3 regions of the Staphylococcus hsinchuensis genome follow, and region 2 is predicted to be linked to each of the others. Evidence: predicted binding sites of a transcription regulator. Region 2 holds the regulator's gene; each other region holds the start of a gene.
What was found. The regulator CtsR, encoded in region 2, represses protease genes until heat stress. The targets are predictions, from matches to a motif close to ATGGTCAATAAAGGTCAAACA.
Positions count from the first base shown of each region.

Region 1 (11,177 bases), 260 kb from region 2:
CTTATCCGAATGAATGGTGCACTCAGTTTATCCAACCAACAATTTATCATTAATGTTCAAACTGAAAATGCCACGACAGCACGTAGAATTTATTCATTAATTAAAAAGGTATTTAAAGTTGAAGTTGAACTACTTGTAAGAAAGAAAATGAAATTAAAAAAGAACAATATTTATATCTGTCGCATAAAAGCTCGCGCACGTGAAATACTAAATGATTTAGGCATTTTAAAGAATGGTATATTCACGCATGAGATTGATGAAGCGATGATTCAAGATGATGAAATGAGACGAAGTTATCTACGAGGTGCTTTTTTAGCAGGTGGTTCAGTCAACAACCCTGAAACATCTTCGTATCATTTAGAGATTTTCTCATTATATGAAGATCATTCAGAAGGTTTAACGCAATTGATGAATAGTTATGGATTGAATGCTAAACATTTAGAACGTAAGAAGGGCAGTATTGCCTATTTAAAAGAAGCTGAAAAAATTTCTGATTTCTTAAGTTTAATCGGTGGTTATCAAGCGTTATTGAAATTTGAAGACGTGCGTATTGTTCGTGATATGAGAAATTCAGTTAATCGTTTAGTTAATTGCGAAACTGCAAACTTAAACAAAACAGTAAGTGCTGCTATGAAACAAGTTGAAAGCATTTTACTGATTGATCAAGAAATTGGTTTAGATAACTTACCTGATAGATTGAGAGAAATTGCGAAGTTAAGAGTTGAACATCAAGACGTTTCATTAAAAGAGTTAGGTGAAATGATGTCTACCGGAAAGATTTCGAAATCTGGGGTAAACCATCGTTTAAGAAAGTTAAACGAAATGGCAGATAAACTCCGCAGTGGTGAAATTATTGAATTATAAGTTTGACAATAATGTAATAATTGTGAAAGAGTAAAGACGGTACGTTGAGTTAAAACGTACCGTCTTTTTTTACATATTTATTCCCAAGATGAAAGGATCATGATGAATGCTTATTTTACTATTAGTTGTATTAATTGTTTCATTAATTGAAGCACTGTATGTAATGAAAAAATGTGTTGACCTCAAAAAGCAAAATGCGCCAGACAGTGAATATAAAAAATTAATCAACAACATATCACCGGTTTTCACCATTACAACTGCTATTTCAATCATCATATTAATCATTTCTTATTTTGTGATTTAGTCATAAAGTCAAATTATCATAAAAAACCCCCCTCGAAGGGAATCGAACCCCTATTCTAAGAACCGGAATCTTATGTGTTATCCATTACACTACGAGGGGATAAAAGGACATTAGTAATAGTGTACAAATGATCATTTTGTCGGTCAATGGAAATATAAAAAACTTTTAAATCTGGGAGTTATATTTTTTGACCATATTTGACTTTTAGGTTAAAATGTATTTATCAGTTAGAATTAAGGAGGCAGTAATAATGAATTTAATACCTACAGTAATTGAAACAACAAACCGTGGGGAACGTGCTTATGATATTTACTCACGTTTATTAAAAGACCGTATCATCATGTTAGGTTCACAAATTGATGATAACGTAGCAAACTCAATTGTATCACAATTATTATTCTTACAAGCTCAAGATGCTGAAAAAGATATTTATCTTTATATAAATTCACCAGGTGGTAGCGTAACTGCTGGTTTCGCTATTTACGATACAATCCAACACATCAAACCAGATGTACAAACAATTTGTATCGGCATGGCAGCGTCTATGGGATCATTCCTACTTTCAGCAGGTGCGAAAGGTAAACGTTTTGCATTACCAAATGCTGAAGTAATGATTCACCAACCATTAGGTGGCGCACAAGGACAAGCAACAGAAATCGAAATTGCTGCTAACCACATCTTAAAAACACGTGCTAAATTAAACAAAATTTTAGCAGAACGTACAGGTCAATCAATAGAAAAAATTGAAAAAGATACAGACCGTGACAACTTCTTATCTGCTGAAGAAGCAAAAGAATACGGCTTAGTAGACCATGTTATGGAACCTGAAGCATAATTAGTGAAATAAAAAGCCTGAGACATACATTGTCTCAGGTTTTTTATATTGTCGTTTTATTTACTTTTACTATTGGAAAATTTATTATCGTAAATTAACTTTCCTCCAAAGGCTACGATGATTAATCCAACTATAATGAAGATTATAGAAACAATGCTCATCGCAATCGTTTTATCAAAAGACAATATACCATTTGCAAGTAGTAACAAGCCTACAATTAATAATAATATGTGCGTGAGTGCATCATATTTCATCATTTAGCACCTCTTTTGTCTAGTTATTTTAATATTGATTCTAACGCTGATTTTAAGTTTGAATATTTAAATTCGAAATTGATCGCTTGAAGTTTGTTAGGGATTACTTTTTGAGTATCTAATACGACTGTCGACATTTCACCGAGTAGTAATCTAAGAAATGGTGCGGGCACCCAAGTATAATGTGGACGCTCTGTCACACGTGCAATCGTATAGCCGAACATATTTTGACGTTCGATGATAGGCGCTGTGAAATTAAATACACCCTGAGCTTTATCGGAATTAATTGTGAAAAGAATAGCTCGAACTACATCATCAATGTGAATCCATGAGTACCATTGCCTACCTGAACCAACCTTACCACCGACATTTAATTCATAAGGTAGTTTCATTAATGGTAATGCACCGTCTTGATTTGAGAGTACCATACCAAATCGTCCAATGATGACGCGTGTACCTAAAGTCTCAAACTGTCGAGCTTTACGTTCCCATTGATAGACCACTTCAGATAAGAAATCAAAAGGTAACGTTTGATCTAGTTCAGTATAGGTACGATATAAATCAGGCGGGTAATACCCGACAGCACTCGCATTAAAGAACACTGACGGCTTATGTGTGCGGTCTTTAAATAAGTCGTATAAAGCTTGTGTAGCTTTCAGTCGACTTAACATAATTTCTTGTTTATACGATTGTGTCCATCGTTGATTTAAACTAGCACCTGCGAGATTGATTACAAAGTCGATGTCACTTGGAACTTGTGATTCCCAATTTGGCTGTGACCAATTGATATATGTTATTTGTGATTGTGACGTTTGAATATTCTGTCTCGTTAATACAGTGATATGGGCTTCACTATGGACAATGGCATTGATTAACTCTGAACCGATCATACCAGTGCCGCCTGTAATTAAATAATTTTTCAAATAGATCACCTCTTCGCTATGTATTCTATTATACGAATGTTAGTGAGTAGCTACAATTTATTTAATACGCAAATGACATATAGTGTTCAAAAATTAGTCATCAATATGTCATTAAGTTGCGTTGAAATCTATTTTATTTGAGGTTATATAGATTTATAATTAAAGTACCTTCGATAGAAATTAATCATCTCTTAATTATTTCAGTATACCCATAATATACTTACGAAGGTAAATATCTAACTCCCTTTAGTAATGAGCCTGAGACGTTACAACGTTTCAGGCTTTTGTAAGTTACAAATGAAAGTTGAGTAAGTAAGGGGTATTGCTGAAGGTGGTTACGAAGAGTTAGATGTTACTTCAAAAAATAGTGTATTTTTTGCATAGTCGTCCATTTCTCTTTATACTAACGTTAGTTATAGATTAGTGAATAAAGATCTGAGATATAACTAAAGCAGTAATTATAAGTGTAACTATTATTAATAATAAAATAACTATTTGTTTCTTCGATTTTGGTTGAGATTCATAATCATCGTTTTCCGACATCATACGTCGTAATCCTTTTTGCTTGTGATTATCTGTTTCATTGAAGATATCATGCGGATTGTAGTTATTATTAGTCATTAAAAGGGTCACTTCCTGTAATAGTTAATAAAGTGTAAAATGTGTTTATTTTAAGAAATAATACTGTTCAGGGTTTGAGTACTTCTGAAACAGTTAAAAGGGAAGTAGCTATTTTATTAGCGACATACTCATGGTAACATGTTAATGGCTAAAAAATAATAGATTAAAAGTTGTTGCAGTTTAAAAAAATTCGTGTAGAATATATTTTTGTTATTTTGAAACAATGTCACTTGAGAAATAAATTTATTGAAATGAAGTGAGGGGAGCATATGTCGAACCGAAATGGTGGAATGAGTTCTTTTGCTAAAATTGTTAGTGGCGTTATCGTTTTATTATTGATCAGTGGTTTAGTGTTTGCAGTATTTGCATTCGTTGATCATTCTAATAAGGCTAAAGAACGCTTAAACGAACAAAAGCAAGAAGAGAACAAAGATAAAGATAAGAAAAAAGACGATAAAAAGGATGAGGATAAAGACAAAGATAAAGACAAAGATAAAGACAAAAAAGATAATGACTCATCTAAACAAACACAACAAACACAACAGAAACAACAACCAAGTAAAACAGTAGAAAAATCAACAGAGCAGAAACCAACAAAAGAACAAACTTCTGAAAAACGTAGTACTCAAGAGCCATCAACACGTGAAAAACGTACGACAGAAGAAAAATCAACACAAGAGCGTACACAAGAAAAATCCACTGAAGAAAAAACACAAGAAAAACGCACTTCAGAAAAACCATCTACACAACAAAAATCAACAGAGCAACGTTCTACAACAGAGCGCTCAACGCAAGAACCTTCAACAAAAGAAAAAACAGCTGAAGATGACTCAAAACAACAATCATCCCAAGAAGGCAATAGTGCGAAACAACAAGCTTCGACAGAGGAAAAAAAAACTAAACAATCAACTAGTCAGTCTTCTTCGCAACAACCAAAATCATCTGAACAGTCATCAAGTAAACAACAATCAAGCAAACAACAATCTAACCAAAATAGTGGCCAAAGCTCATCACAAAATAGTGATGAGCCATCATCAAGTAGTGATTCTAGCTCAAATAGTAGTTCACAATCCTCTGAACAAAGTGACGAGGACTAAAAAATAACTGGCAGTCAGAATGTAAATCATCCTGACGTGCCAGTTTTTTAATACGTTAAAATGGGAGATTGAATAAAAAGTTTAATAAAATAGTGAGTAATATTGAAAGTATAATACTAGTTAAACAACCGCCAAAACATCCAAATGGACCGCAACCCATTATTCTAAAACCAGTGCCATTCATTTCGCTAAATTGCTCTGACGTATGTCTCTCATCTTCAAAGTGATCTGATCCTTTATAAGATGGATCATTAGGATCTATTACAGTAGGTTCATCTTTTTTAGTCATAGTCTATCCTCCTTCTAATTACAAGGCGTTTGAGTTTATGTTTTATAGATTTTGTAATCGTTAATTTTTTATTTTAATATAAAAATTAATACGACTAAGTTTTAAAATTTCTTATATATAATCTTTTCCTCTAAATCAGGCTTTAAACATCTATGATTAAATTTCAAATTAAAGGGTAATGTATGAAATATAGTTACAAAGTAAACTGAGTATGTATTGGTAAAAAAATTGTAGCAAGTTTTTCTCTTGCATTTCTATAACGATAGTAGTAGGATTGCAACTGTAGAGGTTATATTTTTTTGTCCCACCAGGGACAATATTAGTCAATCCGTGGTTGAAACTTGACCCTTTATTTACACAAGGAGGAGGATAGTAGTGAAAGACTTGATAAAAATTCAACAGAATCTAGTTCCAGAACTCGTTGAAAAAATGTATCGACGTTTTTCAATTCTCACTACTATCTCAAAATATCAACCAGTGGGGAGACGAAGTTTAAGTGAGTATATGGATTTAACTGAGCGTGTGTTACGTTCTGAAACAGATGTGTTAAAGGAACAATCACTCATAAAGGTTAAACCAACTGGTATGGAAATCACAGATAAAGGTGAATCCACTATTCGACAATTGCAAAGTTACTTTAATAGTTATTCTGATGAACATCATCTCGCTCAATCAATTAAAGAGCAATTTAACATTCAAGATGTATTTATTGTGCCAGGTGATTCTGATTCTGATAAAACAGTTAAAGTTGAACTATCGACGCAAGGTGGACAGCTCGTTGAAGAGGTGTTACACGAAGATGCAGTTGTTGCAGTGACTGGTGGCTCAACAATGGCATATTTAAGCGATGCTATGCATCGGCAACCCTATAGTGTATTTTTCGTCCCAGCACGTGGTGGTCTTGGCGAGAATGTGATTTACCAAGCAAATACAATTGCCGCAAGTATGGCACAACAAACAGGTGGCGATTATACAACATTATACGTTCCGGATAATGTAAATGAATCAACTTATAATACGTTAATGTTGGAACCTTCTGTGATTCAAACGCTCAGTAAGATTAAAGAATCCGATATTACAGTTCATGGAATTGGTGATGCGCTGAAGATGGCACGTAGACGTCAATCGTCAATCGAAGTCATCGAAAAACTTCAACATCATAAAGCTTCAGGCGAAGCATTCGGATATTATTTTGATGATCAAGGAAATATTGTTCATAAAGCAAGAACAATTGGACTTCAATTAGAAGACCTTGAATCAAAGAAGTTTATTTTTGCCGTTGCAGGGGGTAAGTCAAAAGGAGAAGCAATAAAAGCTTATCTTTCAATAGCTCCTAAAAATACAGTGTTAATCACTGATGAAGGTGCGGCAAATATTATCGTAAATCATAGTAATAAAAAGTGATTTCACTTTTTAAATATCATTATAAAGGAGGCTATTATCTATGGCAGTAAAAGTAGCAATTAATGGTTTTGGTAGAATCGGTCGTTTAGCATTCAGAAGAATTCAAAAAGTTGACGGCATCGACGTAGTAGCAGTTAACGATTTAACTGACGACGAAATGTTAGCGCATCTATTAAAATATGACACTATGCAAGGACGCTTCACAGGAGAAGTTGAAGTAGAATCAGATGGTTTCCGCGTAAATGGTTCAGAAATCAAATCATTCTCAGAACCAGATCCAAGCAAATTACCTTGGAAAGACTTAGACATCGATGTAGTACTTGAATGTACTGGTTTATTCACTGAAAAAGAAAAAGCAGAAGCTCACATCGAAGCAGGTGCTAAAAAAGTATTAATCTCAGCACCAGCTAAAGGTGACTTAAAAACAATCGTATATAACACAAACCATGACCAATTAGACGGTTCAGAAACAGTTGTTTCAGGTGCTTCATGTACAACTAATTCATTAGCTCCAGTAGCTAAAGTATTAAATGATGACTTTGGTTTAGTTGAAGGCTTCATGACAACAATCCACGCATACACTGGTGACCAAAGTACACAAGATTCACCTCACCGTAAAGGCGACAAACGTCGTGCGCGTGCTGCAGCAGAAAACATCATCCCTAACTCAACAGGTGCTGCTAAAGCAATCGGCTTAGTAATCCCTGAAATCGATGGTAAATTAGATGGCGGTGCGCAACGTGTACCTGTTGCAACTGGTTCATTAACTGAATTAACTGTTGTATTAGAAAAAGACGTTACAATCGAAGACGTAAACAAAGCAATGAAAAACGCTTCAACTGAATCATTCGGTTACACTGAAGACGAAATCGTTTCATCAGATGTAATTGGTATGACTTACGGTTCATTATTTGACGCTACTCAAACACGTGTTATGACAGTTGGAGATCGCCAATTAGTTAAAGTTGCAGCTTGGTATGACAACGAAATGTCATATACTTCACAATTAGTACGTACTTTAAATCACTTAGCATCACAATCTAAATAAGATTGAATTAAAATATTAATTTAACAAGCTCATTGTGCTGTGTTAAATTTAACTAAAAGCTTAGGAGTAAGCGGGGAGCACAAACGCTTCTCCGCTTATTTTACTTTATTGTTCCATTAAGAGGAGGAAATTTAGATGGCTAAAAAAATTGTATCTGACATAGAAGTTAAAGGTAAAACTGTTCTTGTTCGTGCGGATTTCAATGTTCCAATGAAAGACGGAGAAATCACTGATGATAACCGTATCGTTCAAGCTTTGCCTACAATTAAACATTTAATTGAAAATGGCGGGAAAGTCGTTTTATTCTCACATTTAGGTAAAGTTAAAGAAGAAAGCGATAAAGAATCATTAACATTAAAACCTGTAGCTCAAGAACTTACTGACAAATTAGGTCAAGAGGTTAAATTTGTTCCTGAAACACGTGGCGAACAACTTGAGCAAGCAGTAAAGGAATTAAATGAAGGTGACGTGTTATTAGTAGAAAATACACGTTTTGAAGACCTAGATGGTAAAAAAGAATCTAAAAATGATCCTGAACTAGGTAAATACTGGGCGTCTCTTGGAGATGTATTTGTAAATGACGCATTCGGAACAGCTCACCGTGAACATGCTTCAAACGTAGGTATTGCATCTAATTTAGAAACAGTAGCTGGATTCTTAATGGAAAAAGAAATTAAGTATATCGGCGGTGTTGTTGAGAATCCTGAAAAACCAGTAGTAGCTATACTTGGTGGAGCTAAGGTTTCAGACAAAATCGGCGTAATTACTAACTTATTAAAAATTGCGGATAAAGTATTAATTGGTGGAGGCATGTCATACACATTCTTTAAAGCGCAAGGTAAAGAAATTGGCCAATCACTATTAGAAGAAGATAAAATTGATTTCGCAAAAGAATTACTAGATCAACATGGCGATCAAATCGTATTACCAGTTGATTGTAAAGTAGCGAAAGAATTTTCAAATGATGCTGAAATCACTGAAGTATCTGTAGATGAAATCCCAGAAGACCAAGAAGCGATGGACGTTGGTCCGAAGACAGTTGAACTATTCAAAGAACAACTTCAAGGTGCTCACACAGTAGTTTGGAATGGACCTATGGGTGTATTCGAATTCAGCAACTTTGCAAAAGGAACAATTGGTGTTTGTGAAGCCATCGCTGAATTAAAAGACGCTAACACAATTATCGGTGGCGGCGATTCTGCAGCAGCAGCAATCTCTCTAGGGTATGCTGATGACTTTAGCCACATTTCAACTGGTGGCGGTGCTTCATTAGAATATCTAGAAGGTAAAACATTACCAGGCGTACAAGCTATTTCAGATAAATAATTTACACACGAACGTATATTAAAAATGATATGTATCATTCGTTTATGAATATATAAAACTAATAAATAGGAGTGTAATATAATGAGAAAACCAATTATTGCAGGTAACTGGAAAATGAATAAAACAGTTCAAGAAGCGAAAGATTTTATTAATGAATTACCAGTATTACCAGATACTAAAGAAGTAGAATCATTAATTTGTGCACCAACTATTCAATTAGATGCACTTGTTACTTTAGTAAATGACGGTAAAGCTGAAGGCCTACAAATAGGTGCTCAAAATGCATTTTATGAAGATAATGGTGCATTTACTGGTGAAACATCTCCAGTTGCATTAGCAGATTTAGGTGTTAAATATGTAGTTATTGGACACTCTGAACGTCGTGATATTTTCCACGAAACAGATGAAGAAATTAACAAGAAAGCACACGCTGTATTCAACCATGACATGACACCTATTATTTGTGTAGGTGAAACAGACGAAGAACGCGAAAGTGGTAAAGCTAACGAAGTTGTTGGCAATCAAGTTAAGAAAGCTGTTGAAGGTTTATCAGAAGAACAACTAAAACAAGTTGTCATCGCGTATGAACCTGTTTGGGCTATCGGTACTGGTAAATCATCTAACGCACAAGATGCAAACGAAATGTGCGGACATGTAAGACAAACAATTGCTGATTTAGCAAATGATGATGTGGCTCAAGCTACACGTATTCAATATGGTGGTAGTGTTAAACCTCATAACATCAATGAATACATGGCTCAATCAGACATTGACGGCGCACTTGTTGGTGGCGCATCACTTAAAGTAGATGATTTCGTTCAATTGTTAGAAGGTGCTAAGTAATATGGCAAAACAACCTACTGCTTTAATCATTTTAGATGGTTTCGCAAATAGAGACAGTGAACATGGTAACGCTGTGAAACAAGCGAACAAACCTAACTTTGATCGTTATTATAGTAAATATCCAACAACTCAAATCGAAGCAAGCGGCTTAGATGTTGGACTTCCAGAAGGCCAAATGGGTAACTCTGAAGTAGGTCATATGAACATCGGTGCAGGGCGTGTTGTTTATCAAAGTCTTACACGTATCAATAAAGCGATTGAAGATGAAGGTTTCTACGATAACGAAGTGTTGAATAAAGCGATGGATCACGTTAAAGATAACGATTCAGCTTTACATGTATTCGGTTTATTATCAGATGGCGGAGTACACAGTCATTATGAACACTTATTTGCTATTTTAAAATTAGCTAAAAAACAAGGCATCGACAAAGTTTATGTGCATGCATTCTTAGATGGCCGTGATGTTGATCAAAAATCAGCATTGAAATACGTAGAAAAAACAGAAGAGAAATTTAAAGAAATTGGCGTAGGTCAATTTGCCTCTGTTTCAGGTCGTTATTATGCAATGGATCGTGACAAACGTTGGGATCGTGAAGAAAAAGCATACAACGCGATTCGTAATTTCGATGGAGAAACATTTGAATCTGCTAAAGCCGGAATCGAAGCTAGTTACGACAAAGATGTTACTGACGAATTCGTTGAACCATTTATCGTAGAAGGTCAAAATAATGGTGTGAATGATGGTGATTCAGTCATCTTCTATAACTTCCGTCCTGACCGCGCGGCACAACTTTCAGAGATCTTCACAGATAAAGCATTTGATGGATTTAAAGTAGAACGCGTAAATGACTTATTCTATACAACATTTACAAAGTATAACGATAACATCGATGCTGAAGTTGTCTTTGAAAAAGTTGACTTAAAAAATACAATCGGTGAAGTAGCACAAAATGAAGGTTTAAAACAATTACGTATTGCAGAAACAGAAAAATTCCCTCATGTGACTTACTTTATGAGTGGTGGACGTAACGACGAATTCGAAGGAGAACGTCGCCGTTTAATTGATTCACCGAAAGTTGCTACGTATGATCTTAAACCAGAAATGAGTGCTTACGAAGTGAAAGACGCACTATTAGAAGAATTAGACAAAGGTGACTTAGATTTAATCTTATTAAACTTTGCTAATCCAGATATGGTAGGTCATAGTGGTAAATTAGAACCAACGGTAAAAGCAATTGAAGCCGTTGATGAATGTCTAGGCGAAGTCGTGGATAAAATCATCGACATGGGCGGTCATGCAGTAATTACAGCTGATCATGGTAACTCAGACATGGTATTAACAGATGATGATGAGCCAATGACAACGCAC
Region 1 covers NZ_CP128355.1:1,111,841-1,123,017, forward strand. The annotation lists gene whiA (DNA-binding protein WhiA) at 1-864, shown strand, start outside; gene QQM35_RS05495 (hypothetical protein) at 971-1,168, shown strand; tRNA gene QQM35_RS05500 (tRNA-Arg) at 1,196-1,267, opposite strand; gene clpP (ATP-dependent Clp endopeptidase proteolytic subunit ClpP) at 1,419-2,003, shown strand; gene QQM35_RS05510 (hypothetical protein) at 2,060-2,260, opposite strand; gene QQM35_RS05515 (TIGR01777 family oxidoreductase) at 2,281-3,180, opposite strand; gene QQM35_RS05520 (hypothetical protein) at 3,601-3,801, opposite strand; gene QQM35_RS05525 (DUF4887 domain-containing protein) at 4,071-4,898, shown strand; gene QQM35_RS05530 (hypothetical protein) at 4,954-5,187, opposite strand; gene QQM35_RS05535 (sugar-binding transcriptional regulator) at 5,563-6,591, shown strand; gene gap (type I glyceraldehyde-3-phosphate dehydrogenase) at 6,632-7,639, shown strand; gene QQM35_RS05545 (phosphoglycerate kinase) at 7,775-8,965, shown strand; gene tpiA (triose-phosphate isomerase) at 9,047-9,808, shown strand; gene gpmI (2,3-bisphosphoglycerate-independent phosphoglycerate mutase) at 9,810-11,177, shown strand, end outside.
Region 1: clpP (ATP-dependent Clp endopeptidase proteolytic subunit ClpP) is a predicted target of CtsR. The motif match lies at 1,353-1,373, and genes of this name have one in related genera.

Region 2 (11,177 bases):
GGCTGAAATGCAAAAAGGCGGCGTAATTATGGACGTCGTAAATGCAGAACAAGCTAAAATCGCTGAAGAAGCTGGCGCAGTTGCAGTGATGGCTTTAGAGCGTGTACCATCTGATATTAGAGCAGCTGGTGGTGTAGCACGTATGGCTAACCCAAATATTATTGAAGAGGTTATGAATGCAGTTTCTATACCAGTCATGGCTAAAGGTCGTATTGGTCATATTACTGAAGCGAGAGTATTAGAATCTATGGGTGTTGACTATATCGATGAATCTGAAGTACTTACACCTGCAGATGAAGAATACCACTTACGTAAAGATAACTTTACTGTACCATTTGTATGTGGTTGCCGTAACTTAGGGGAAGCTGCACGACGTATTGGTGAAGGTGCAGCGATGTTACGTACGAAAGGTGAGCCAGGTACAGGTAATATCGTTGAAGCAGTAAGACATATGAGACAAGTTAATGCTGAAGTAAGTCGTTTAACAGTAATGAATGATGATGAAATTATGACTGAGGCTAAAAATATTGGTGCACCTTATGAAGTATTAAAAGATATTAAAGATCATGGTCGCTTACCAGTAGTTAACTTTGCTGCGGGCGGTGTAGCAACACCTCAAGATGCTGCATTAATGATGGAATTAGGCGCTGATGGTGTGTTCGTTGGTTCAGGTATCTTTAAATCAGATGATCCTGAAAAATTCGCCAAAGCGATTGTTCAAGCTACAACACATTATCAAGACTATGAATTAATAGGCCGTTTAGCAAAAGATTTAGGTACTGCTATGAAAGGGTTAGACATTAATGAATTGTCATTAGAAGAACGTATGCAAGAGCGTGGTTGGTAAGATGAAGATAGGTGTATTAGCACTTCAAGGTGCTGTTCGAGAACATATACGCCATATTGAATTAAGTGGACATGAAGGTATCTCTGTTAAAAGAACAGAGCAGTTAAACGATATAGATGGCTTAATCATACCTGGTGGTGAATCTACTACTTTACGTCGCTTAATGAATTTATATGGCTTTAAAGAAGCCTTACAACAATCTGAGCTTCCAATGTTTGGGACATGTGCAGGTTTAATTGTACTATCTAAAGATATAGTTGGCGAAGAAGGTTATCTCAATAAATTAGATATTACTGTTGAGAGAAATTCTTTCGGTAGACAAGTAGATAGCTTTGAAAGTGAATTAGATGTTAAAGGTGTGGCTCAAGATATCGAAGGCGTGTTTATTCGTGCACCCCATATCACAGAAGTTCATGGCGAGGCTCAAATTCTTAGTGAAATCTCAAATAAAATTGTAGCAGTACAAGAAGGTAAATATTTGGGTGTTTCTTTCCATCCTGAATTAACAGATGATTTTAGAATTACTCAATATTTCATAGATGAAATTGTAGCTAAACAAGAAAAATAATATAAATCCCATTAAAATAATAAAAAGTGGTTCGTCGCAAATATGCGATGAACCACTTTTTTATTAAATGAAGAATCCTGCTATAGCTGCTGAGATAAATGATACGAGTGTCGCACCGAATAATAATTTTAATCCAAAACGTGCAACCATATCTCCTTTTTCACTATTTAGAGATTTAATCGCACCAGAAATAATTCCAATTGAACTAAAGTTTGCGAATGATACAACGAATACTGAAATAACACCAACCGCATGGTCGCTCATATCTTTCGCCTTTCTCAAGCTTTCCATTGCTACGAATTCGTTTGAAAGTAATTTAGTTGCCATGATTGAACCTGCTTGAACGGCATCATCCCATGGTACGCCGACTAAGAATGCAAACGGCGCAAAGACAAAACCAATTAATGTTTGGAAGTCCCATGTAATATGTCCACCAGATACGCCAGTGAAGATGGCGCTCACGACACCATTGAGCAATGCAATGATTGCAATATAACCAATTAACATTGCCCCGACAATGACTGCAACTTTAAATCCGTCTAAGATGTATTCCCCTAATACTTCGAAGAAAGATTGTTTCTTTGTTTCACTTTTCTCTAAAATCAATTTATCTTCTTTTTCATCAACTGTGTATGGATTGATGATAGATGCGATGATAAAACCGCCAAATAAATTTAATACTACAGCTGTAACTACGTATCGTGGTTCAATCAACGTAAAGTATGCACCGATGATCGAAGCTGAAACTGTAGACATCGCAGACGCAGTTAACGTATAGAGTCTTTGTTTAGAAATGTGAGCTAACTCATTCTTTAATGAAATGAATACTTCTGATTGTCCCAATATAGCTGCAGCAACCGCATTGTATGATTCTAGACGACCCATACCATTAATTTTTGAAATGATTAAACCTAAGAAGTTAATGATTAAAGGTAAAATTTTTGTGTATTGTAAGATACCAATTAACGCTGAAATAAATACGATAGGTAGTAATACATTAAAGAAGAATGGTGGGTTCTTCGGATCGACATATTCGAAACCACCGAACACGAATTTTACACCTTCAGCTGCCTTTAATAGTAAATAGTTAAAGCCATTTGATATCGCTCCGATAACTGTAATACCGAACTTTGTTTTTAATAATATGAAAGCAAATACAAGTTGTATTAAGAGTAATATTCCGACATACTTCCATCGAATGTTCTTTCTGTCAGAACTAAATAAATAGGCCAAGCCTAAAAATACTGCAATCCCAATTAATCCTATGATAATATGCATAATAATTTCAGTCCCTTTTAAATTTTCTTATCTTATATCATACAATAAAACAGAGTTTACTAACATGAGTATTTTAAAATTTTTAAATCAAATTGGTTGAAAAAGGTCAAAGTTGGTCATATAATATAGTCAAAGATGGTCAAAAGAGGTGATGAACATGCATAACATGTCCGACATCATAGAACAATACATTAAGAAATTATTTGAGGACGCAAATGAAGATGTAGTTGAAATTCAACGTGCACATATTGCGCAACGCTTTGATTGTGTACCCTCGCAGCTAAACTATGTGATCAAGACTCGTTTTACGAACGAACACGGTTATGAAATAGAAAGTAAACGTGGTGGAGGCGGTTATATCCGCATCACGAAGATAGAAAATAGAGACGTAAAAGGTTATATTAATCACTTATTACAATTGATCGGACCATCTATTTCTCAACAACAAGGATACTATATTATTGATGGTTTATTAGACAACCATTACATCAATGAAAGAGAAGCTAAGATGATCAGAGCTGTAATAGACAGAGAAACATTAAACATGGATGTGATGGCTCGAGATATTATTCGAGCTAATATTCTTAAACGTTTGCTACACGTGATTAGTTATTATTAAAGTGAGGTGATGTGACGTGCTCTGTGAAAATTGTCATTCAAACGAAGCTGAATATAAAGTTGCTTTTAAAGGCGTAGATGGATTAGAAGAAAAATGGCTTTGTCCGACATGTGCACAAAGTGATAATGTTTGGTCGAACGATCAGCAAATGCAAGGTAACGATGATATTGAAGATACTTTCGTCATTAAACAAATCTTACAGCACTTAGCAGCAAAACACGGCTTAGAGTTTGATAACATTGCATTTAAAGAAGAGAAACGTTGTCCTACGTGCGGTATGACCCTCAAAGATATTGCACACGTCGGTAAATTCGGTTGTGCGGATTGCTTTGGAACTTTCAAAGACGACATTATCGATATTGTTAGACGCGTGCAAGGCGGACAAGTTGAACACGTCGGCAAAACACCTCAGTCTTCATATAAAAAGTTAGCACTTAAAAAGAAAATAGAAGAAAAATCGTCATATTTAGACAAACTCATAGAAGAACAAAATTTCGAAGAAGCTGCAATTGTTCGTGATGAAATCAAAGCTTTGAAGGCGGACAGCGAGGTGAATCGTGATGAACAACAGTGAAATTAATGCATATATGAGTGAATGGATGCGTAATGTAGCTGAAGTGCCAGTCGTTATGTCATCAAGAATTAGACTAGCTAGAAATTTAAATAATCATGTTCATCCGTTGATGTTTCCATCAGAAGAGGCAGGATTTCGAGTGATAAACGAAGTACAGGATGCACTTCCAGAAATGTCTATTCAACGATTAGATATGATGGACCAACAGAGTAAATATAAACTTGTGGCGAAACATTTAATAAGCCCAGAGTTAATTAAACAACCGGCTTCTGCATTGTTAGCGAATGAGGATGAATCGTTAAGTGTCATGGTAAATGAAGAAGATCATATTCGCATACAAGCAATGGGAAATGATTTATCACTGCATAGTTTGTATGAGAAAGCATCAGAAATTGACGACAAATTAGATAAAGCATTAGATATTAGCTTTGATGAAAATCTCGGTTATTTAACGACTTGTCCTACAAATATTGGGACAGGTATGAGGGCGAGTGTCATGGTGCACTTACCTGGATTATCGATTATGAACCGGATGAATCGCATTGCTCAAACAATCAGCCGATTTGGTTTTACAATTAGAGGTATTTACGGAGAAGGTTCGCAAGTCTACGGTCATATATATCAAATATCTAACCAGCTTACTTTAGGTAACACCGAAGATCATATTATCGAGAGTTTAAACGAAGTTGTGCAACAGATTATCAACGAAGAACTTCAAATAAGGGATCAGCTTAATGAGCACAATCATAGTGAAACGCTAGATCGAGTATATCGTTCGTTAGGTATTTTAAAGTATAGTAGACTGATGAATATGGAAGAGGCCTCATTAAGACTGAGCGATGTAAAGCTTGGTATTGATTTAGGTTATTTAGAATTAGAGCACTTTAAATTTAATGAAATGATGATCGCGATGCAAACACCATTCTTATTAGATGATGAAGATGATAGATCAGTAAATGAAATTAGAGCGCAAATATTGAGAGAACATATAAATTAGGAGGTCATGCTATTATGTTATTTGGTAGATTAACAGAGCGTGCACAACGTGTATTAGCACACGCCCAAGAAGAGGCAATTAGATTAAATCATTCAAATATAGGAACAGAACATTTACTCTTAGGACTTATGAAAGAGCCAGAAGGTATTGCAGCTAAAGTGCTAGAGTCATTTGATATTACGGAAGCAAAGGTCATCGAAGAAGTTGAAAAACTTATCGGTCATGGCCAAGAGCAAATGGGTGCGCTACATTACACACCTCGTGCGAAAAAGGTTATTGAATTATCAATGGATGAAGCACGTAAATTGCATCACAATTTCGTAGGAACTGAGCATATTTTACTTGGTCTTATTCGTGAAAATGAAGGTGTCGCTGCACGTGTATTTGCAAACTTAGACTTAAACATTACGAAAGCCCGTGCACAAGTTGTAAAAGCACTAGGCAGTCCTGAAATGAATACAAAAAATGCGCAAGCAAACAAATCAAACAACACACCAACATTAGATGGACTTGCACGTGACTTAACTGTTATCGCTAAAGATGGCACATTAGATCCAGTCATCGGTCGTGATAAAGAAATCACTCGTGTAATCGAAGTATTAAGTCGTCGTACTAAAAATAACCCAGTATTAATTGGTGAACCTGGTGTTGGTAAAACAGCAATTGCAGAAGGTTTAGCTCAAGCAATTGTTAACAACGAAGTGCCAGAAACATTAAAAGATAAACGCGTGATGTCTCTTGATATGGGTACGGTTGTTGCAGGTACGAAATATCGTGGTGAATTTGAAGAACGCTTGAAAAAAGTTATGGAAGAAATCCATCAAGCAGGTAACGTCATATTATTCATTGACGAATTACACACATTAGTAGGTGCTGGCGGTGCTGAAGGTGCAATCGATGCTTCAAACATCTTGAAACCAGCATTAGCACGTGGTGAACTACAATGTATCGGTGCGACAACTTTAGATGAATATCGTAAAAATATTGAAAAAGATGCAGCACTTGAACGTCGTTTCCAATCTGTTCAAGTTGATGAACCTACAGTTGAAGATACAATTGAAATCTTAAAAGGGTTACGTGATCGCTATGAAGCACACCACCGTATTAACATCTCAGATCAAGCACTTATTTCAGCTGCTAAACTCAGCGACCGTTATGTATCAGATAGATTCTTACCAGACAAAGCAATCGACTTAATTGACGAAGCAAGCTCTAAAGTAAGATTGAAAAATCATACAACACCACCAAACTTAAAAGAAATTGAACAAGAAATTGAGCAAGTTAAAAATGAAAAAGATGCTGCTGTACATGCTCAAGAATTCGAAAATGCAGCTAACTTAAGAGATAAACAAACAAAATTAGAAAAACAATACGAAGAATCTAAAAACAATTGGAAAAATACTCAAAACGGTGATAACACAGCATTATCTGAAGAAGACATCGGTGAAGTTATCGCTGGATGGACAGGTATTCCATTAACAAAAATCAATGAAACTGAATCAGATCGTTTATTAAACTTAGAAAATACACTACACAACAGAGTTATCGGACAAAAAGATGCGGTAACTTCAATCAGTAAAGCCGTTAGACGTGCAAGAGCTGGATTGAAAGATCCTAAAAAACCAATCGGTAGTTTCATCTTCCTTGGCCCAACTGGTGTAGGTAAGACTGAACTCGCACGTGCATTAGCTGAATCTATGTTTGGTGAAGATGATGCCATGATTCGTGTTGATATGAGTGAATTCATGGAAAAACACGCTGTCAGTCGTTTAGTCGGAGCCCCTCCAGGCTATGTAGGTCATGATGATGGTGGCCAATTAACTGAAAAAGTTAGACGTAAACCATATTCTGTAATCTTATTTGATGAAATAGAAAAAGCACACCCAGATGTATTCAACATCCTATTACAAGTATTAGATGATGGTCATTTAACAGATACGAAAGGTCGTCAAGTTGACTTCCGTAACACAGTGATTATTATGACTTCTAACGTTGGTGCACAAGAATTACAAGACCAACGATTTGCAGGATTTGGTGGCGCAGCTGAAGGTGAAGACTATGAAACAATCCGTAAGACAATGTTGAAAGAATTGAAAAATGCGTTCCGTCCAGAATTCTTAAACCGTGTAGATGACATTATCGTATTCCACAAACTATCAAAAGATGAATTGAAAGAAATTGTTACGATGATGGTAAACAGATTAACAAGTCGTCTTCACGAACAAGACATCAACATTAAAGTAACCGACGCTGCGAAAGAAAAAATTGCAGAAGAAGGTTATGACCCAGAATACGGTGCGCGCCCATTAATTCGTGCAATCCAAAAAACAGTAGAAGATAATTTAAGTGAACTCATCTTAGACGGTAATCAAATTGAAGGTAAAGACGTTCAAATTGATTACGATGGAGAAGAATTTAAATATGACATTCAAGAACGTACAGAAACTGAAGATCAAGATAAAGCAACTTCTGAATCTAAATAGCTTCACACACAAATAAACGATAAGGAGTGGGACAGAAAGCGAATTTTATAATAGAGATTTCGTATTCCCACTCGTTAACAAAGAATCTGAGACATCTATTTTTGTCTCAGATTCTTTTTATTTTGTGAAAATTTCATGGAAAGGATGACCGATTTAATTGTGGTTATAATAAAATAAGTGATTTATAAACACCAATAAAAAAGAATAATGTATTTTAATTTGTTTTAACTCTGTATGAGGTTTAAAATAGATTTGTTCTTATTAAAGATGGAGGTGCAGTTTTGGCCAAGAAAAAAGTAATTTTTGAATGTATGGCATGTGGTTACCAGTCACCGAAATGGATGGGTAAATGTCCTAACTGTGGCGCATGGAACCAAATGGAAGAAATAGTAGAACAAAAGGCGAGATCTAGTCCAAAACATGGCGTGCGTAGTCGTGAAAACACAGCTAAAGTACAAAAGTTAAATGATATACAGCAAGAAACGACGCCACGTATATTGAGTAAATCGGAAGAATTCAACCGAGTACTTGGTGGCGGTATTGTAAATGGCTCTCTTGTGTTAATAGGTGGAGATCCTGGTATAGGGAAGTCTACTTTACTTTTACAAGTCTGTGCAGCACTTTCTCAATCTCATAATGTGTTATACATTACGGGTGAGGAATCATTAAGCCAGACAAAATTGAGAGCACAGAGATTAGAAGAAAACTCAAGCAATCTAAATGTTTTTGCAGAGACGGATTTGGAAATTATTCATGAAACTGTGAAACAAACGAAACCGGATTTACTCGTGGTCGATTCAATCCAAACAATCTTTCATCCGGAAATCAGTTCAGCACCAGGTTCAGTTTCTCAAGTGAGAGAAAGTACCCAAAGCCTAATGAACATTGCAAAACAAATGAATATTGCAACATTTATCGTTGGACACGTGACGAAGGAAGGACAAATTGCTGGCCCAAGGTTGTTAGAACATATGGTTGATACCGTACTCTACTTTGAAGGTGATGAGCACCATGCTTATCGTATATTAAGAGCAGTTAAGAACCGTTTTGGTTCAACAAATGAGATGGGTATTTTCGAGATGAAACAAAGCGGTTTGAAAGGAGTCAAAAATCCTTCTGAAATGTTCTTAGAAGAACGGTCAACGAATGTACCTGGATCTACAATCGTCTCTACGATGGAAGGTACGAGACCGCTACTCATAGAAGTTCAAGCGTTAGTTACTCCTACGACATTTAACAACCCGAGACGTATGGCTACAGGCATTGATCATAATCGATTGAGTTTATTGATGGCCGTCTTGGAGAAGAAAGAAAATTATTTATTACAACAACAAGATGCATATATTAAAGTTGCTGGTGGGGTTAGACTGACCGAACCTGCAGTAGATTTAAGTATTATTGTAGCTACAGCCTCAAGCTTCAAAGATAAAGCAGTCGATGGGCTAGATTGTTACATCGGTGAAGTAGGTTTAACAGGAGAAGTTCGCCGTGTGTCACGTATTGAACAACGTGTGCAAGAAGCGGCTAAATTAGGTTTCAAGAGAGTCATTATTCCAAAGACGAATATCGGTGGCTGGCAGTTCCCAGAAGATATTAAAGTTATAGGAGTGGAAAATGTTCATGATGCTTTAAAATATGCAATTTCAAAATAATTGCACGTAACACGTAAAACGGAACGATATGTCATAATACATAGGCGTTAAGTTATTCAAAAAGTAAAATTAAAGCATTCAGACATTATTTATTAATAAAAGATGAGAAGGGAGGGTGACAATGAAAACATTAAAAATCATCGTTATACTTTGTTATTTCATATTAGGGGCAAGTTTAGGAGTTTATTTAATCCCTGAAATTGCATCTGACTTTGGTTTACGTCACTACACTTTTTTAAAAAACAGTTATTGTAATGCACTGATAGGGATTGCATTATTCTTTTTAATTTTCGGATGGTTTATAAGAAAAGTGACATTTACTTTAAAAGATTTAGAACGTAAGATAATGCGTCAAAGTGCAGTAGAAATTTTATTTGCAACGATTGGTTTAATGATTGGCTTACTCATTTCAGTAATGATTTCATTCATCTTCCAAATAATAGGCAATCATGTATTAAATCATTTTGTACCCATTATTGTAACGATTATATTAGGTTATTTTGGTTTTGAATTTGGGTTACGTAAACGAGATGAAATGTTGTTATTTTTACCTGAAAAAATGGCGCGTTCTATGTCTACAAATGCGAGCCATGCAGTTCCTAAGATTCTAGATACGAGTGCAATTATTGATGGGCGTATCTTAGATATCATCGAATGTGGTTTCATCGATGGGGTGCTTTTCATTCCTCAAGGAGTGATTAATGAGCTACAAGTAATAGCGGATTCTAAAGATAGTGTGAAGCGAGAAAAGGGTCAGCGTGGTTTAGATTTGCTGAATGAGTTATATGACATTGATTATCCAACACAAGTGATACATCCAACTTCTACGCATAGCGATATTGATGCAATGCTTATCAAACTTGCGAAACAATACAAAGCACATATTATTACTACAGACTTTAATCTTAATAAAGTATGCCACGTGCAAGGGATAAGAGCTTTGAACGTTAACGATTTATCAGAAGCGATTAAACCGAATGTACACCAAGGTGATTGCTTTACTTTATTATTAACTAAAATAGGTAAAGAGGCCGGTCAGGCAGTTGGTTATTTAGATGATGGCACGATGGTTGTCGTAGATCATGCTAAAAAATACGTCGGAGAACAAGTAGAAGTTGAAGTTATTAGTTTATTACAGTCTTCTTCAGGTCGAATTATCTTTGCTAAAATGACGCAATAGTTAAATATGTGTCACCGTTTCAAAATCGATAACAACTGCGGTATTATCATCTCCTTGTTGAAAATGCTACAATAGATAAATAAATTTTAAAGGTGTATTTTGAAACATAACCGATTAATATACCCAATGAATTAAAGAGGAGTGCTTTATGGCACTTTAAAAAATGGCAGGCTGTGGTATGATTATTAGGCGAGGAAATAACTACTAAAGTCAATGTAAAAAAGGCTTAATTGCTACTTTATGAGATTGACTAAGTATATTTTTGGTGATGTCTATTTTTTAAATGATATGATAAAGATGACATCTATATATTAATTAATAAATTTTTAAACAGGAGTGAACAGAATGAGCGATCGTGTAAGAGTTAGATATGCCCCAAGTCCAACTGGATACTTGCATATTGGTAATGCTAGAACTGCATTATTTAACTATTTATTCGCAAAACACTATGATGGAGATTTCGTAATCAGAATTGAAGATACAGACAGTAAACGTAATTTAGAAGATGGTGAATCTTCACAATTTGAAAATTTAAAATGGTTAGGTATCGAATGGGATGAATCTGTAGATAAAGATAAAGGATATGGCCCTTATCGTCAGTCAGAACGTGCAGAAATTTATAATCCATTAATTCAACAATTATTAGACGAAGATAAAGCATATAAATGCTATATGACAGAAGATGAATTAGAAGAGGAACGTCAAGAACAAATCGCACGTGGCGAAATGCCTCGTTATGGTGGAAAGCACGCACATTTAACTGAAGAAGAACGTCAACAATTTGAAGCGGAAGGTCGTAAACCATCAATCCGTTTCCGTGTGCCTCAAGATAAAACTTATAAATTTGAAGATATGGTTAAAGGTGAAATTTCATTCGATTCAGATAATATTGGTGACTGGGTCATTGTTAAAAAAGACGGCGTCCCTACGTATAACTTTGCCGTAGCAATCGATGATCACTATATGGAAATTACCGATG
Region 2 covers NZ_CP128355.1:847,796-858,972, forward strand. The annotation lists gene pdxS (pyridoxal 5'-phosphate synthase lyase subunit PdxS) at 1-847, shown strand, start outside; gene pdxT (pyridoxal 5'-phosphate synthase glutaminase subunit PdxT) at 849-1,415, shown strand; gene QQM35_RS04190 (NupC/NupG family nucleoside CNT transporter) at 1,479-2,693, opposite strand; gene QQM35_RS04195 (CtsR family transcriptional regulator) at 2,851-3,312, shown strand; gene QQM35_RS04200 (UvrB/UvrC motif-containing protein) at 3,329-3,886, shown strand; gene QQM35_RS04205 (protein arginine kinase) at 3,873-4,883, shown strand; gene QQM35_RS04210 (ATP-dependent Clp protease ATP-binding subunit) at 4,898-7,366, shown strand; gene radA (DNA repair protein RadA) at 7,648-9,018, shown strand; gene QQM35_RS04220 (PIN/TRAM domain-containing protein) at 9,140-10,198, shown strand; gene gltX (glutamate--tRNA ligase) at 10,544-11,177, shown strand, end outside.

Region 3 (11,177 bases), 400 kb from region 2:
AAAGATTCAAACTACGGTGAATTCAAAACAGACTTAGCAGAAATTGTAAAAGAATTCCTTACTGATTTCCAAGAGAAGTATAATAACTTCTACAATTCAGATGAGTTAGACGAAATTTTAGATAACGGAAGAGATAAAGCACAGAAAGCTTCATTTAAAACATTGAAAAAAATGGAAAAAGCGATGGGCTTAGGTCGTAAGAGATAAAATAAAAGGTCACCTCAATCTTTATTGAGGTGACCTTTTATTAATAATTTTACTTTTAATAATATACATAAGATTTGCCTTCTCGCTTCAATTTCGTATTATAGAATATCGCATAAAAAAGTAGAGCAAAGCCAATAATGACTGTAACAACAATGTAAAGTGACATCATCCAAGGTGCAAATATCGTTCCTAATATGAGACTAAAACGGGCTAAAGCTTTAGAGCCATAAAATGAAACCATGCCTACCGTCGCATAAGTACTTCGTTGATCATTGGGTATCATTAAAAATCGCTGTGCATTTTGTATAGGAGAATAAATGAGCTCTCCAATTGTAGCAATTATAGTTACGAGACATAATAACCAAAAAGATGTCGCACTTGTTAATATGCCATATCCCACAGTATATAATACGCCACCAATTAAAAATGCGAGACGTTTTGAGTGATGTTGAATCAATTTGTTAATGGCAAAAGTCATTGTTACAACTACCAATGTGTTTATTATCATAATAATTGAAAACATCCGTACACCATCGATATGAATACCTAAAATATAAAAACTATCAAATTCTTCTTTCAATCGCACAACAACATAGGAATTTAAACTTAGTTCTGCCATAAGTATAAGCATATAACCTAAATTAAATAATAAATAATATTTATCTTTTAGCACTGTCAAATAATTATTGAGTATACGTTTCATTGGTGAACGTGACTCATGGTTTTCAGAGAAGACCTGTTCCACATCATAATATTTATCAAACAAATACCAACTGATGAGCATCGCTACTAAAAAAAGTAAAAAGAGTAAGTGCTTATGCCCTAGATAGAGTAACGCACCTAATAACATCCCAAGTGCTGTACTAATATTAAACATCCAATATTCGAGTTGATAAACATATTCTCTCACTTCCTCATATATCGCATCCATAGTGGCAGCTTCAAATATCGGATTACTCAATGCAAATAGCAATTCAAAAATAAATACGCTGCTACAAAATATAATTAAACCAATACCATTCATATTTACAGTTATCGATAATATGATAAGACATATGGCATATAATGCATGAACGATGTTTACAATTTTCTTTCTGTTGAAATGGTCTCCAATAAATCCTCCTAAAAAGGTAATACCGAAGGTCACAATTATATTCACTATTAAAAAAGTACCAGCAAATATTGCATTTATTTTACTTGTTAAATATAAAGCCATAAATGGGAGAATTGACTGACTTGCAATATTTAAAATAAACTCAGCGATGAGTCTACTTTTTAAGGTTGACGAAAGTGTATTAAACTTTTTCATTTTTGTCCCCCCATTTAAGCAAATATTGTAGTTAATGATGAATTTGAACTCTATTATAGCTTTTTTAAACAGATGACACACCCTATTTTTAAAATTTCCACTTAATAAAGTACATAATTATTTATAAAAATAAAAAACTAGGATACTCAAAAAGTATCCTAGTTAACGCATCTATTTATATATTTATTAATCTTCAAATTTCTTGAATACAAGTACAGCGTTGTGACCACCGAAGCCAAGACTATTACTCATAGCATGTGTGATTGCTACATCTTGGGCTTCGTTTGGAACGATATCAATATCCACCTCTGGGTCTGGTGAATTAGCATGAATCGTTGGAGCTACGCGTTGATCACGGATTGATAATGCTGAGAAGATGGCTTCTATTCCACCTGTAGCTCCGAGTAAGTGTCCAGTCATAGATTTTGTTGAACTTACTTTTAATGATTTTGATGCTTCACCAAATGTGTTTTTAATCGCTTGTACTTCAGTTAAATCTCCAACTGGCGTGCTCGTACCATGCGCATTGAGATATTGTACATCTTTCGCTTCGATACCAGCGTCTTCTAAAGCTGCTTGCATTGCACGTGAGCCACCTTCACCTTCAGGAGCAGGAGCTGTAATATGATAAGCGTCACCTGTTGAGCCATAACCGACAACTTCTGCATAAATTTCTGCGCCACGTTTTTGAGCTGATTCTAATGATTCAAGAACTACAACACCAGCGCCTTCACCCATAACAAAACCATCACGACCTTCTTGAAATGGACGGCAAGCCGTCTCTCTATCTTCATTTGTAGAAAGTGCTTTACTTGCAGTGAATCCTGCAATGGCCATATGTGTAATTGGCGCTTCAGCTCCACCTGTAACCATTGCATCTGCGTCTCCGCGTTGAATGATTTTGAAAGCTTCACCAATTGAGTTTGTACCTGTAGCACATGCTGTAACAGTGGCACCATTTGGTCCTTTAGCACCTAAATCAATAGAAACTTGACCTGTAGCCATATCGGCAATTAACATCGGAACGAAGAATGGGCTAACGCGTCTAGGACCTCTCTTTAATAGTTTATTATGAGCAGTTTCAAATGTTTCCATACCACCGATACCTGAGCCAATCCACACGCCAACATTATTCGCATTGTTGTCATCGATAGTCAATTTAGCGTCATTTACAGCTTCACGGGCAGCAATAACTGCATATTGTGTGAATCGATCCATACGACGTGCTTCTTTTTTATCAATATAATCCTCTACGTCGAAATCTTTCAATTCACCAGCTAATTTAACATTATAATCTGATGTATCGATACGTGTTAAAGTATCAATTCCATTGACACCTTTTAATGCATTATCCCATGAAGTTTTTGCATCATTACCAAGTGGGGATAATGCGCCAACACCTGTAATCACAACTCGTTGTTCTTTGCTCATATTTATACTCCTCCTATTTACCCCATTTTAATGTTACAGCGCCCCATGTGAGACCGCCACCGAAACCTACAAGTACTAAAACATCTTCATCTTTTATTTTACCATTTTCTAATTCCTGAGCGATACTTAAAGGAATTGAAGCTGCTGATGTATTACCGAATCTATCTACTGAAACACTCATTTTTTCTTTAGGAATGCCTAAGCGTTCTCTAGATGATTCCATGATTCGAATGTTTGCTTGGTGTGGAATAAACATATCCACATCTTCTGGTGTTAAGTTTGCTTTTTCTACTGCATTTGTAGATGCTTCACCCATAATTCTAACAGCAAATTTGAATACTTCTCTTCCATTCATAAATATTTTACCGTTATCTGGATTTAAGTATAAGTATTTTCCACCTGAACCATCTGAACCTAATTCATAACTTAGAATTCCTCGACCTTCTGATACTTGTCCAACAACGACTGCGCCTGCACCGTCTCCGAATAGAATTGCAGTCGAGCGATCAGTCATATCTGTAATTTTAGAGAGCTTATCAACTCCGACTACAAGTATATTTTGATAGTCTCCAGATTGGATAAATTGCTTCGCATTGATTAATGAATACATAAAGCCACTACAAGCAGCCAGTTGATCCATAGAGGCAACTTTACCTATACCTAAGCGTTCTTGTAACGAGTTCGCTACAGTTGGGAAAGGATGCTCCCCTGTTGAAGTAGCTACAAGTATCATATCAATCTCTGATGCTTCTATGCCTGCATCTTCAATTGCTCTAACACTTGCCTTATATGCTAAATCAGTTGTGTCTTCATCTTCATTCGCCCAACGACGTTCTTTAATACCAGTCATTTTAGAAATCCATTCATCTGAAGTTTCTAAAAATGATTCAAAATAGGCATTATCTACAATATTTTCAGGTGCATAAGCACCGAAACCTTTAATACCCACATTCATGGTTGTACACCTTCTTAAACTATATTTTTAATACCAGGTATTAATTTAACATAATTTTTCTTTCAATTACAAGAATGTCGATCCTTATGTAGTTGTCTCTTTATAAAAAGAATCTACAGTTACATAATGGCACATTTTTCTTCATCTTAATAGTGTGAAAATGAAATGTAGAATCATAGATAAATGATTGAACTACTTGATTGCTACTATACAAATAGTACTGAGTTATTTATAATGAAGTTATATAAAACTTATTGGAGGCATTACATAATGAGATACCTCGCAGTTCTATTTTGGTCTATTGTTTTAATACAAATGGTCAATTTCGTATTAAATAGTTTACAAGGTGGCGGGACTTTAAATCTAATTACACCACTCATTGTGGCAGTAATATTTACAATTTTTGTAATCTTATTTGATTTAGCCATTAAACCTACTACCAAACATCCAGATAAACAGCAATAGATTCAATATAAATAAAAAAACCATGGTACTTCATCAGTACCATGGTTTTTTGTTATGCATTTTAAGGTTGGTTAACTTCGAATGTTAATCCATCTTCAGATAATCCGACATTAACTGTTGTACCTTCGATTAAGTTTTCTCTAATCATCTTTCTAGCTAATGGAGTTTCTATTTGTCTTTGTACAAATCGTTTTAGTGGACGTGCACCGAATTGTGGTTCGTATGCTTCTTCACCTAACCATTTTTTAGCTTCGTCTGAAACGTTGATAGAGATACGTTGATCCATTAATCGAATATTTAATTCATTAATAATTTTATCGACGATGTGTGACATATCGTTTACAGTTAATGGTTTGAATAATACAATATCATCCATTCTGTTAATAATTTCTGGTTTGAAGTATTGATTTAGACTCGTCATTACAGATTTTTCAGTACTTTCAGTAATAACGCCTGCATCTTTAACATTTTCAAGCAAGATTTGTGAACCAATATTGCTTGTCATGATAATAATTGTGTTTTTGAAATCTACGACTCTACCTTTGGAATCTGTTAAACGACCTTCTTCAAGAATTTGAAGTAATACATTGAATACATCTGAATGTGCTTTCTCTATTTCATCTAATAAAATCACCGAATAAGGGTTACGACGCACAGCCTCTGTTAATTGACCGCCTTCATCATGACCTACATAGCCTGGAGGTGCCCCAATTAATCTAGACACAGAATGTTTCTCCATATATTCACTCATGTCGATACGAATCATATGTTTCTCTGAATCAAATAATGTTGAAGCTAGTGATTTTGCTAATTCTGTTTTACCTACACCAGTAGGACCTAAGAATAAGAAACTACCGATTGGTCTATTAGGATCTTTGATTCCGGCACGCGCTCTTACAACTGCATCCGATACTAAATCTACTGCTTTATCTTGTCCAATTACACGTTCGTGTAAGATATCAGATAGATTTAATAGTTTTTCTCTTTCAGTTTCGACTAATTTAGAAACTGGAATACCTGTCCATGAACTTACGATGTCACCAATCTCTTCATCAGTAACAATTTCTCTAATGATTCGATCTGTGTCTCCATTTTGTTCGTCTTGGAAAGTTGCTTCCATTTCACGTAATTCTTTTTCAATTTGTGGTATTTTTCCATGTTGTAGTTCTGCTGCTTTTTCTAAATTATAGTTCGTTTCAGCTTCTTCTAACGCTTTACGGCTTTCATCTAACTCTGTACGTTTTTCTTGAAGTTTAGAAATTTTACCTTTTTCTTCTTCAACACGTGATTGAATCGCATTTTGTTTTTCTTTTTCATTTGATAATTCTTCCTGTAATTCTTGTAGTCGTTGTTTACTTGCGTTATCTGATTCATTTTTTAATGCAGATTCTTCAATTTCAAGTTGCATTACACGACGATTGACTTGGTCTAACTCAGTTGGGTTAGAACCCATTTCTGTTCGTATTGTCGCACATGCTTGGTCAACAAGGTCGATAGCTTTATCTGGCAAGAATCGATCTGTGATATAGCGGTCAGATAATTCTGCTGCTGCAACTAACGCTCTGTCTTGAATACGTACCCCATGATAAACTTCGTAGCGTTCTTTCAAGCCACGTAATATTGAAATCGTATCTTCTACATCTGGCTCTGAAACGTTAACCTTTTGGAAACGACGTTCTAAGGCAGAATCTTTTTCAATATATTCACGGTATTCGTTTAATGTTGTTGCGCCGATACAATGTAATTCACCACGTGCAAGCATTGGTTTTAGCATGTTGCCAGCATCCATTGCACCTTCTGTTTTACCTGCACCTACGAGCATATGAATCTCATCAATGAATAGTAAGATTCTGCCTTCTGATTCTTTAACCTCTTTCAATACCGCTTTCAAACGCTCTTCAAATTCGCCACGATATTTTGCACCTGCAACAAGTGCACTTAAATCTAACTCAAATATTGTTTTATCAAGTAATGAATCAGGCACGTCTTTACGTACAATTCTTTGAGCAAGCCCTTCTACAATTGCAGTTTTACCTACACCAGGCTCACCGATAAGTACAGGGTTGTTTTTTGTTTTTCTACTTAATATACGAATCGCATTTCTGATTTCTTCATCACGACCAATAACGGGATCCATATTACCTTGACGAACTTCTTCTACAAGGTCACGTCCGTATTTTTCTAATGCTTCATAGTTTGCTTCTGGATTTTGTGAAGTCACGTGATTCCCTCCTCTTATTTTTTTAATAATTTCTTTAATTACTTCATCTTTATTATTTACGAATCTTTTAGTTGTGTCATCTTCTTCCATGGCAGCCAAAGTTAAATGTTCCATCGAAATAAATTCATCTTCATATGCTTTCATATTAGCTTCAGCTTTGTTAAGCAATTGGTTCGCTTTAGGACTAATATATTGGCCATACTGTACATTGTCACCTTGGACAGTTGGATAATTTTTCAATTTCTGATTATAAGCTTCTATCAATTGTTCTGTATCAATATTTGCTCTCTCAAATACACTTTTAAATAAACTTTCATCTTGTTGTAATGCCGCTTTTAAAATGGCTTCTATTTCTACATTTTGGTTTTGATTTTCTTGTGCAATTTCAACAGCTTGTTGTAAAGTGCCTTGCATTGCATAAGTCATTTGATTAATATCCAAATCATTCACCTCACTATGTGTGATAGATCAAAGATTTATTTTTGACTTTGACTTTCTTTGACCTTAATTTAATTATAATACTTACTCATCTATTATTCAACAATTTAAGTTCATAAAACACAAATTTTTTAATATTATTTGTTATTATCATTTCACTCATTTTATAGCATTTAAACTCAATAAAAAATAGACAAACCCTTCTCAAATTATTAAGGGTTTGTCTATTTTCTAATATTATTTTTTATCTTTTAATTGTTTTAATATTTCATCTGATAATGCCTCTACACCTGATTGTTGTAAATGAATACCATCAGATGCAAAGTATTCTGTGTGCCCCTCTGAACGTTTATGCCAATCGACTAATGTGACGTTTTTATGTTTCTTCGCTGCTTGAGCCATAAGCTTATTCACATGGCTTTCGTAGTTACGAGGAACACGTGTATTAACGAGATAAATATCGGCTTTACCAAATTCACCAATTAATTTGTTTAATTGATCTTCATTGAAATCACCATTTGTACCTAATTCTAATATAACTTTATCATCTTTCTTGTTATATTCACCGTACTTACTTTTCGCGTCTGGTAATACATCATATAAATTTCGACCAACTTTACCATCAATTTTGGCTTTCGGTACACGTGTTTTGAAGTTTTCTCCTATATCGACCATTACTGAGTCACCTATTAATAATGGCTTAATTTTTGTATATACCTTAGTATCGCTGTTGCTATCTTTTTGTCCAGTCAATTTCGATACATCAATAGGTAATGGTTGTACAATCTTATTATCTGCCTTTTCAGTATTAAATGTCGTCTTTTTATGTTTCGTTGTATCTTTACCTAAAGAATCAAATGCACCTGCAAAAATGATTAACGTCGGTACTGCAAATATTAATAATACAACTGTACGGATTAACGCTTTCGTTTTGAAACGATTGAACGTAAATGCTTTGAAACCTTGCTTTCTAAACGGTTGTTCAACGTATCTATATGACAGTTCTGCTAAGAGTAACGTTAAAATAATATCTATAAAATAAACATAGAACGGTATTTGACCATCAACAAAATAAGAATGGACAAAACTAATCACTGGAAAATGCCATAAATATAAACTGTATGAACGCTTACCTATATAAACAAATACTGGATTGCCTAAAGCTTTGGCAAAACGTCCTGTAGGATGAACTGCACTTAAAATAATAAATAGAGCTAGTACAGAAATTAAATAAAATCCTCCATTATAAATCCAGTTGCTATTATCATTAACAAAGAAAAATAATAGACATGTACTTAGTAATCCAAATACTCCGATTCCGTCAATTATATGCTTTAATATTGGTGCAGGATTTTTCTTTAATTTAAATGGAGGCCAAATAAACGCAAATAGTACACCTAACAAGATAGTTTGCAAACGTGTATCAGTACCAAAATATACACGTGAGTGTCCAACATTGGGTTGCGAAATAATGACCATTAATAGTAATGAAATCAAAGAAACTATCCAAAATATTAATGCAACATTTCTATATTTCTTTAAAGTAAGTAATAACGTTATCAATATAATAGGAAAGAATATATAAAACTGTTCTTCAATTGCTAATGACCATAAATGTTTTAATGGCATAAATGCAAATTGCTCGAAATAATTTACATCTGATGCAATATACCACCAGTTTGAAACATAAAATATAGCCGCCCAAGCATCGTGTTTAATATCTACAATATGCGCAGGTTTCAATATGAGTGTTGCTAACGTTACAACACTAACTAATACGAGCACTGCTGGTAATAACCTCTTTATACGTCTAATCCAAAAGTTCTTTAAATTAATAATTCCCGTTTGTTCGTATTCCTTCAAGAGTAAACTCGTTATAAGATATCCTGAAATAACAAAAAATGTATCTACACCAAGAAAACCGCCTGTGAGCCATTGTTTATTCAAATGGTAGATAATTATTCCAATAACGGCGATGGCTCTTAATCCATCTAATCCTGGCATATATCTTGAAGGATGTGCCTTGTTCTCACCATAATTTGAATTTTGATTCATGTTCCCCAAACTTTCATTTTTTATATTAATCGTTTAAATTTAATTCATACCATTTATTTATTGTAATATTTTTGTAATATTACTGCAATCTTTTATGTAACGACTCGCTAACTTTTTTAATGATTATTTTTATTTCACATAATAAACAGTATACAAGTAAAATGTTACCTTTTCCAAATAATCGTATAAAAATTAACATATAAAAAACTAGCCTGTTTGAAGTAAAGACTTAGGAAGCAACTTACCACCACATCTTCTGGTCGACAGTTACATTCTCGTACATCTTCCTTCATTCAGGCTAGTCTATATATAATTAAGCAATTATATTAGCCAATACCTAGAGCGATTTTTGCATAGCGAGACATCATCTCTTTACCCCATGGTGGGTTCCATACAATATTTACATCAGTATCTGATATTTCTGGTATTTCAGCTAAAACACTTTTCACTTGGTTAGTAATTTGCGGTCCAAGAGGACAACCCATTGAAGTTAAAGTCATTTCAACCGTACATAATCCGTCATCGTCTACATCGACGTTATATACTAAACCTAAATTTACGATATCGATACCTAATTCAGGGTCAATAACCATTTCTAGTGCATTTAAAATGCTATCTTTTAATCCTTCATCCATTTGTCTCACCTCTCCTTAAAAATATGATAACTACAATATATCAAATATCTTACAAAACGCCAATAAAATGCTATGATATTGATACATTACTGAAAATTCAATAAGGAGCTTTGCATGGAAACTCACTTAATATGTTTAGACCTAGATGGAACACTTTTAAATGATGAAAAGGAAATTTCATCTTATACTAAAAAAATATTAAAACAATTACAATCGCAAGGACACCAACTGATGATTGCTACTGGGCGTCCTTATCGAGCGAGCCAAAAATATTATCATGAATTAAATTTAGATACACCCGTTATAAATTTTAATGGTGCATACGTACACCACCCTAAGAATGATCAATTTGAAACCTTACATGAAGTTCTAGATTTAGAATTATCAAGAAGTATTATTCAATCATTAAATGACTATGGCGTTTCAAATATCATAGCTGAAATACAAGATCGTGTGTTCCTCGATAACTTTGATCAGAAATTATTTGACGGTTTCTCTATGGGTGATCCTAAAATAGAAACAGGTGATTTACTCACAACTTTAACTGAATCACCTACTTCTATTTTAGTAGAAGCTGAAGAAAATATGATACCGCGCATTAAACAAATGTTAACACGTTTCTACGCTGAGAATATTGAGCACAGAAGATGGGGTTCACCATTCCCAGTTATAGAAATTGTTAAAAAAGGTATCAGTAAAGCAACAGGTATCGATTACATCACAGATGAATTAAATATTGACCGAAATCATATCATTGCTTTCGGTGATGAAGATAATGATTTAGAAATGATTAAATACGCGAAACATGGCATTGCAATGGAAAATAGTTTAGACGAAATCAAGCACGTTGCAAACGAAATCACATATTCAAATAATGAAGATGGAATCGGCAGATATTTAAATGATTATTTCAAATTAAATATACCTTATGAAAATCATATCTCGACCCATATTTAATTTATACTTAAGGAGGTATAGATATGAATAAAATTGTTATAGTAGGAGCTGTCGCAGGAGGCGCCACTGTTGCTAGCCAAATAAGAAGATTAGATTCAGAAAGTGAAATCATTGTATTCGAAAAAGATCGTGACATGAGTTTTGCCAATTGTTCATTACCTTATTATCTCGGAAAAGTGGTAGATTCTCGCGATAAAGTTGTCGAAACAACACCTGAAATATTTTTCGATAAAAAACAAATCACTGTTAAAACTCATCATAAAGTAACGAGTATCAATGAAGATGATCAAACTGTAACCGTTCATAACCTTCAACAAGATAAAACATTTGAGGAAAGCTACGATAAACTCATATTAAGCCCAGGTTGTAGCGCAAATACTTTAGGTTTAAATAGCGACATGGCTTTCACGTTAAGAAACCTGGAAGATACAGATGATATTGATGCATATATTGAGCAGCATAACGTTTCAAACGCTTTAATTGTAGGTGCGGGCTATATTAGTT
Region 3 covers NZ_CP128355.1:1,250,665-1,261,841, reverse strand. The annotation lists gene trpS (tryptophan--tRNA ligase) at 1-207, shown strand, start outside; gene QQM35_RS06350 (MFS transporter) at 263-1,516, opposite strand; gene fabF (beta-ketoacyl-ACP synthase II) at 1,703-2,947, opposite strand; gene QQM35_RS06340 (beta-ketoacyl-ACP synthase III) at 2,961-3,902, opposite strand; gene QQM35_RS06335 (YjzD family protein) at 4,173-4,367, shown strand; gene clpB (ATP-dependent chaperone ClpB) at 4,429-7,029, opposite strand; gene QQM35_RS06325 (acyltransferase family protein) at 7,264-9,081, opposite strand; gene QQM35_RS06320 (metal-sulfur cluster assembly factor) at 9,408-9,716, opposite strand; gene QQM35_RS06315 (Cof-type HAD-IIB family hydrolase) at 9,831-10,673, shown strand; gene QQM35_RS06310 (CoA-disulfide reductase) at 10,697-11,177, shown strand, end outside.
Region 3: clpB (ATP-dependent chaperone ClpB) is a predicted target of CtsR. The motif match lies at 7,074-7,094, and genes of this name have one in related genera.